Regions from separate parts of the Mesorhizobium sp. P160187 genome, predicted to be linked through region 2. Evidence: predicted binding sites of a transcription regulator. Region 2 holds the regulator's gene; each other region holds the start of a gene.
The links. Region 2 encodes PhoB, which activates phosphate uptake and scavenging genes when phosphate is short. Its sites were predicted from a motif close to TGTCATNNANCTGTCAT; they were not measured.

Region 1 (2,265 bases), on a different contig from region 2:
GCCGAACACGACCTGGACGCCGGCGCGTTCGAGGTCGCGCGCCCAGCGGATGTTGGCTTCCTCGTCGAAGCGCGCCTTGAGCTCGACCAGGGCGGTCACCGACTTGCCGGCCTCGGCCGCGTCGACCAAGGCGCGCACGATCGGGCTGTCGTTGGAGGTGCGGTAGAGCGTCTGCTTGATTGCCACCACCTCCGGGTCGGCCATTGCCTGGCGCAGGAACTGGACCACCACGTCGAAGGATTCATAGGGGTGGTGGACGACGATGTCCTTCTCGCGGATGGCCGCGAAACAATCGCCGCCATGCTCGCGGATGCGCTCGGGAAAGCGCGGATTGTAGGGGGTGAACTTCAGGTCGTCGCGCGGCACGGCGACGATCTCGGAAATCTGGCTGAGCGCCAGCGGGCCGGTCAGAACGCTGATGCGGCTCGAAGAGACGCCAAGCTCGCCGGCGACGAACTCGCGCAATTCACCGGGCATCGACTTGTCGAATTCGATGCGGATGACCGAACCGCGGCGGCGCCGCTTCAGCGCCGTCTCGAACAGGCGCACGAGATCTTCCGACTCTTCCTCGACCTCGATATCGCTGTCCCGGATGATGCGGAAGGTGCCGGAACCCTTGACCTCATAGCCGGGGAACAGCTTGCCGATATAGAGGCCGACAGCCTCCTCCAGTGGGATGAAGCGAACGTGCTGCTTGCGGTCGGGCAGGCGGATGAAGCGCTTCAGCGCCACCGGCAGGCGCAGAAGCGCGCTCATCTCCTCGCCATTCTTGCGATGGCGCAATTGCAGCGCCATCGAGAAGCCGAGATTGGGAATGAACGGAAACGGATGCGCCGGGTCGATCGACAGTGGAGTCAGCACCGGGAAAACCTGGTCCTGGAAATGGTCTTCCAGCCAGACTTTTTCATCCTTGGTCAGTGCATCGCGGGTGATGCTCTCAATGCCTTCCTTGTTGAGCAGCAACATCAGCGCCGAAAGGCTGTTCTGCTGGTCCTCCTGCAGCCGCTCGACCTCGCGCAGCAATTGTTCCAGCTGCTGCTCCGGCGTGCGGCCGTCGGGGCTCTTGAGCGCAATGCCTTCGCGCACCTGGCCCGCAAGGCCGGCGACGCGGACCATGAAGAATTCATCGAGATTGGCGGCCGAAATCGACAGGAAACGGACGCGTTCGAGCAGCGGATGGTGCTCGTTCTGTGATTCCTCGAGCACACGCCGGTTGAACTGCAGCCAGGAGAACTCACGGTTGACGAACCGATCGGGGTTGCCGCCCTCGGGGCTCGCCACCTCGACATTGATGAATTCGCTCTGCACCGGCTTCAGTTCGTTCATGGTTCCTGCTCTTCCCCGCCAACCGTCCCTTGGAGCGCCGCTGGACGTGCCATGCCTCTAACACGCTTTTGTGACGCATGGCCCTTCGGCGAAAACCATTCCGATTTCAGGGACATGCACTTAACCGGCTCACCGTATCCTCTGACAGGCTTTTGCGACAGTTTCATTTCATCGATCTTGCAAACAGGCCTGTTATGTTCCAGATGCTTTTCGACGAGATCAAGGAGACGACGATGGCAGGCGGTTCCATTCCCCATTTCCAGAACGATGCGGGCCATCCGGCAATCGACATCGGCGTCAAGGAATTCATGTGCACCGGCGCCAACCCGCCCTTCGACCACCCACATGTGTTCCTCGACATGGGCGACGACAATGAAAAGGTCTGCCCGTATTGCTCGACGCTCTACCGCTATTCGGCGAAGCTGAGGGCGACGGAAACGCTGCCGGCTGGTTGCCTTTATATCGACCAGGCCGCCTGATCCTTCCGCGACAAGCCCGATGGAAGACATCAGGTCCCGGCAGGTCATAATCGCCGGGGCCGGCATCGCCGGGCTGACCGCTGCCCTTGCCTTCGCTGGACGGGGTTATCCGGTAAAGCTTATCGAACAGGCACAGCACCTCGAAGCGGCCGGCGCCGGCATCCAGCTTTCGCCCAACGCAACACGCATTCTTGGAAAACTCGGCGTGCTCGACCGACTGCTGCCCGCAGCGTTGCGGCCGGAAGCGGTCGTGCTCAAGGACGCCGGGACGCTGCGCGAACTGGCGCGGGTACCGCTCGGGCACGCCGCCGAAGCGCGCTGGCAGTCGCCCTATCTTGTCGCCCATCGCGCAGATCTGCAGGCAGCGCTGCTGGGGCAAATGGCCGAACGGCCAGAGATTGAGCTCATCACCGGCGCCCGCGTGACCGGCATCGTCAAAGACGCGCAATATGTCGCCGTG
Region 2 (2,265 bases):
CTGATTCAAGAAGGCATCCTGATTGAAGGCAAACCTGGCGAGACCGGCGCACTGAAACGCGGCCGGCCGCAGGTGGGCCTTGGTCTCAACCCGGAAGCGGCGGCGGTGATGACCGTCGTGCTGTCGCTCAATTTCCTGTCCGTCACCGTCATCGACTATGCCGGCCACGTCGTCGCCGAGGAACAGCGCCGGCTGGACACGCTGACCAAGCCGCGCGACGAGCTGATTGGCGAATGCGTAGCAATCGTCCGGCGGCGGCTTGAGGATCCCGACCTCGATGTCCAGAGCATCGCCCGCATTGCCATGGGCATCCAGGGCATCACCGATTCGCAGGCGCGCGCCATGCTGTGGTCGCCGATCACGCCACTGACCGACATTGCCTTCGCCGACATGTTGGAAGCGGAATTCGGCATTCCTGCCACCATGGAGAACGATTGCAACATGATGGCGGTGGCGCTGCAATGGCGCCAGCCCGAGCGCTACCGCGACAATTTTATCGCCATCCTCTTGTCGCACGGCATCGGCATGGGCCTGGTGCTGAAAGGCGAACTGTTCACCGGCACCCATTCCTCGGGCGGCGAGTTCGGCCACATGATCCACCGTCCGGGCGGCGCGCTCTGCCGCTGCGGGCGGCGCGGCTGCGTGGAAGCCTATGCCGGAAACTACGCCATCTGGCGGAGCGCCAAAATGATGGGCGAGGATGCCGAGCCGGTCGATATCGGCGACGCTGATATGCGCGCACTCGCCGCGCGCGCCCGCGAAACCGACGGCCCGGAGCGCGAAGCCTATCGCAAGGCCGGCGAGGCGCTCGGCTTCGGCCTCGGCAGCCTGTTTGCGCTGATCGATCCGGCACCCGTCGCCATGGTAGGCGTCAGCGCCGCCGCCTTCGACCTGATCGAACCGGCATTGCGCGAAGCGATCGCCCAGACCGCCGGCGGCCAGCACTCGAAATCGATCTCCTTCGACACCGAGCCCAACGAGCTGCCGCTGATCCGCGAAGGCTGTGCCATGCGCGCGCTCGGCTTCGTCGACCAGGAGATTTTCGCGCCGGGCATTCAGGCCAAATCCGGCAAGCATGTCGCCTGAATGGCCGGCAACGGCGCGACGCGCAGCATCCTAGTCTTCCCTGATCGCGTAGCCGGCGCCGCGAATGGTACGGATGACATCCGGCATGCGGCCGTTGTTGACCGCTTTGCGTAAGCGCCCGACATGCACGTCGACGGTTCGCTCGTCGATGTAGATCGTCTCGCCCCAGACATTGTCGAGCAGCTGGCTGCGCGAGAACACGCGGCCGGGATGGCGCATCATGAATTCGAGCAGCCGGAACTCGGTCGGTCCGAGCCTGATCTCGCTCTTCTTGCGGTAGACACGGTGCGACTCGCGGTCGAGCACGATGTCGCCGACCTTGAGCACGCTGGACAGCACTTCCGGCTTGGCCCGGCGCAGCAGCGCCTTCACGCGCGCCATGAACTCCGGCGTCGAGAATGGCTTGACCAGATAGTCGTCGGCACCGGTGGACAGGCCGCGCACGCGATCGCTTTCCTCACCGCGCGCGGTCAGCATGATGATCGGCAGCCGCTCGGTTTCGGGCCGCACTCTAAGCCGCCGGCAGAGCTCGATGCCGGAAACAGCCGGCACCATCCAGTCGAGCACCAGGAGATCGGGCACGTTTTCCTGCAGGCGGATCTCGGCCTCGTCGCCGCGTGTCACCACCTCGACCTGATAGCCTTCGGATTCGAGGTTGTAGCGGAGGAGCACGCCTAGTGGCTCCTCGTCCTCCACGACCATGATGCGTGGCGCGATCATAGGCAGTTCACCCTCATCAGGCCGGCGTGGCCATCGCCGTCTCGTCCTGCTTCGGACGATTGGCGGGCAATTGCTGGCCGGTCAGCACATAATACGCATTTTCGGCGATGTTGGTGACATGATCGCCGATGCGCTCAAGATTCTTGGCGCAGAACAAGAGATGCGTGCAGGCGGTGATGTTGCGAGGGTCTTCCATCATGTAGGTCAAGAGCTCACGAAACACGGACGTGTATTTGACGTCGATGCGCTCGTCGTCATTCCTGAGTTTTGCAAGCGCTGCCGCATCGGTGGCGGCATATTCCTCGACGACGCCTTGCACCTGGATCAGCACCAGTTGCGCCATGGCGTCGATGGAGTGCGAGAGGTCGCGCGGCGTGACGCTCAAGCCCACGGTGCCGACGCGTTTGGCGATGTTCTTGGCGAGGTCGCCGATGCGCTCGAGGTCGCCCGCCATGCGGA
Region 3 (2,265 bases), 380 kb from region 2:
CCACATTTGGCGGCATCCTGCGCGATCTGCTGGCCGGCGAGCCATCGGTGCTGCTCAGGCCCGAAATCTACGTCACCGCCGCACTCGCGGGCGCCGGCCTCTACACACTTGGCGATCTTGCCGGCCTGCCGCCGCTCGCCTCGGATATTGCCGGCTTCGTCGCGGCTTTCCTGGTGCGCGGCGGCGCGCTGAAATTCGGCTGGACCTTTCCGTCCTACAAGAGCCGCCCGGGACGGCGACCGGAGGATATTCCGTAGGGAGAGGGGATAGGGAATAGGGAATAGGGAATAGGGAATAGGGAATAGTCGGTAGTCAGCAATTCGCGGCAGCCTTCACTACTGCCTACTGCCTACTGCCTACTGCCTCACGCCGCAAAGCGCTGCGCTTCCCCGCCATAATAGTTGACGTAGCGGGCGCCGATTTCCTTGACCGGCATCACCACGAACACATCGACGGTGGAGAACTCACGGTCGATGACGCAGCCGTCGCCGATGCGGGCGCCGACGCGCAGATAGCCCTTGACCAGCGGCGGCATGGCCGCGATCGCCGCCTTGGCGTTGACTGCCTCGATCGGCATCAGATCCATCGAGCAATAGCGGCCGGAGACCGCCCGCACATCCCAGGCGGAGTTGGTCCGGCAGTGATGGGCAAGGTAGGTGAGCGCCTCGGCATGCGCAGCCGGCACCGTGCCAGGGAACGAGGCACAACCGGTCATCACGCCGATCTCATAGTGGTTGATGTAGGCCCAGATGCCTTGCCACAGCGCCTCGATGGTGCGCTTCGAGCGGTATTCCGGCAGCACGCAGGAGCGGCCGAGCTCAAGGAAGCGCTGGCCGGGATGGCGGGCGATCAGCTTGGTCAGTTCGAACTCGCCTTCGGAATAGAAGCCGCCGGCGGTCGCCGCAATCTCTTGCCGCAGCAGGCGGTAAGTGCCGACGATGCGGCGATGCTCGGGGCCGGAGATCGAAGTGTCCAGCACGAGGAGATGGTCGCACAGCGGGTCGAAGCGGTCGGCGTCGCGCCGGTCCTGCGCCTGGAACAGGTCCTTCCTGGCGCCAAGCTCGTCATAAAACACCCGGTAGCGCACTTCCTGCGCGGCGGCGATCTCGGCCTCATTGCGGGCAAGCCGCACTTCGAGATTGCCGATACGGCCCAGCGGTGCGCCTGTTGCGACGGCATCGGCGTTCCGCGCGGCGAGCAAAGCGCCGCCTGCGCTGGGCCGAGTGTCACATTCCGGCATAACTGTATGCACGAGTGATTCTCCTTCGAGCCATCCCTCTTGGCACGGGGATACGGTGTAGGTGCAACAGGATTGTGACAGTACCGTGATACGGCGCGACGGGCAATACTTCGTCGGCTGGCGAAAACCTTCATTCGGCTACCTACGTGACGCGAGGATTTCTCCAGCGTCGCTTCAGGCGGCCACCTGGCCCTCGACGGCATGGACCAGCGCGTCGGGATCGAGCGGCTTGGTGACGAAGCCGCTGGCGCCATGGGCGAGCACGGCGTGGCGGGTCTTTTCCTGGCTGTCGGCCGAAAGCACCATGATTGGCACCGGCGGCACAGCCATTTCCTCTTCGTGGCGGCGGATGGCGGCGATCGCGTCCAGCCCGTCCATCACCGGCATGTGCAAATCCATCAGCACCACATCGAAGCGATTTTTCAGCCCGGCTTCGGTCACCGCCTCGACCGCGGCCTTGCCATTGCCGACCACTTTCACGCGATGTCCCGCCTTCAAAAGCGTGGCGCGGGCAAGCATGGCGTTGATGTCGTTGTCTTCGGCGATCAGCACCGACAAACCTTGCTGGCGCCCGCCATGGGCACGAAGCGAGGACGCGCCGGTCTTTTCCGGCTTGGGCGGCGGCAAGGCAGGGGCATGACTGGTCAGCAGCACGCGCAGCAGGGTTTCGCCGCGCACCGGCCTCGCCAGGAAGGTGGCGTAGCCGCTGGTGCGGAATTCGCCAAGCATGCCGCGGTCGGTCGGCGCGATCAGCGTGATCGCCTCGCAATCGGCAAAGCCACTCTGGCGCAGGCGCTTGAGCAGTCTGCCGTCGCCGTCCTCCAGGGCCGCGTCGATCAACAGCACATCGCAATGTTCGGCGAAGGGCGTCGCCTGGGAAGCGGTTGCGGCGACGTCGACGGCGCCGCCATGGGCGCGGATGGTGCGGGCGATGGCGTCGGCCTCGACGGCGTTCTTCGACACGATCACGGCGCGCCGGCCGGCCAGGATGTTCTGCCGGTTCTGCGGTGCTTCGGTTGCTCCTG

Region 1: a site for PhoB is predicted at 1,481-1,497, ahead of AC3CCE_RS30405 (RNA degradosome polyphosphate kinase). Genes of this name have one in related genera too.
Region 3: a site for PhoB is predicted at 1,304-1,320, ahead of olsB (l-ornithine N(alpha)-acyltransferase). Genes of this name have one in related genera too.

Annotation. Positions count from the first base shown of each region.
Region 1 covers NZ_JBYMDX010000005.1:1,144,895-1,147,159, reverse strand. The annotation lists gene AC3CCE_RS30405 (RNA degradosome polyphosphate kinase) at 1-1,326, opposite strand, end outside; gene AC3CCE_RS30400 (zinc-finger domain-containing protein) at 1,560-1,805, shown strand; gene AC3CCE_RS30395 (FAD-dependent monooxygenase) at 1,825-2,265, shown strand, end outside.
Region 2 covers NZ_JBYMDX010000003.1:1,192,936-1,195,200, forward strand. The annotation lists gene AC3CCE_RS09110 (ROK family protein) at 1-1,086, shown strand, start outside; gene phoB (phosphate regulon transcriptional regulator PhoB) at 1,117-1,806, opposite strand; gene phoU (phosphate signaling complex protein PhoU) at 1,823-2,265, opposite strand, start outside.
Region 3 covers NZ_JBYMDX010000003.1:812,698-814,962, reverse strand. The annotation lists gene AC3CCE_RS07255 (trimeric intracellular cation channel family protein) at 1-257, shown strand, start outside; gene olsB (l-ornithine N(alpha)-acyltransferase) at 365-1,240, opposite strand; gene AC3CCE_RS07245 (response regulator) at 1,415-2,265, opposite strand, start outside.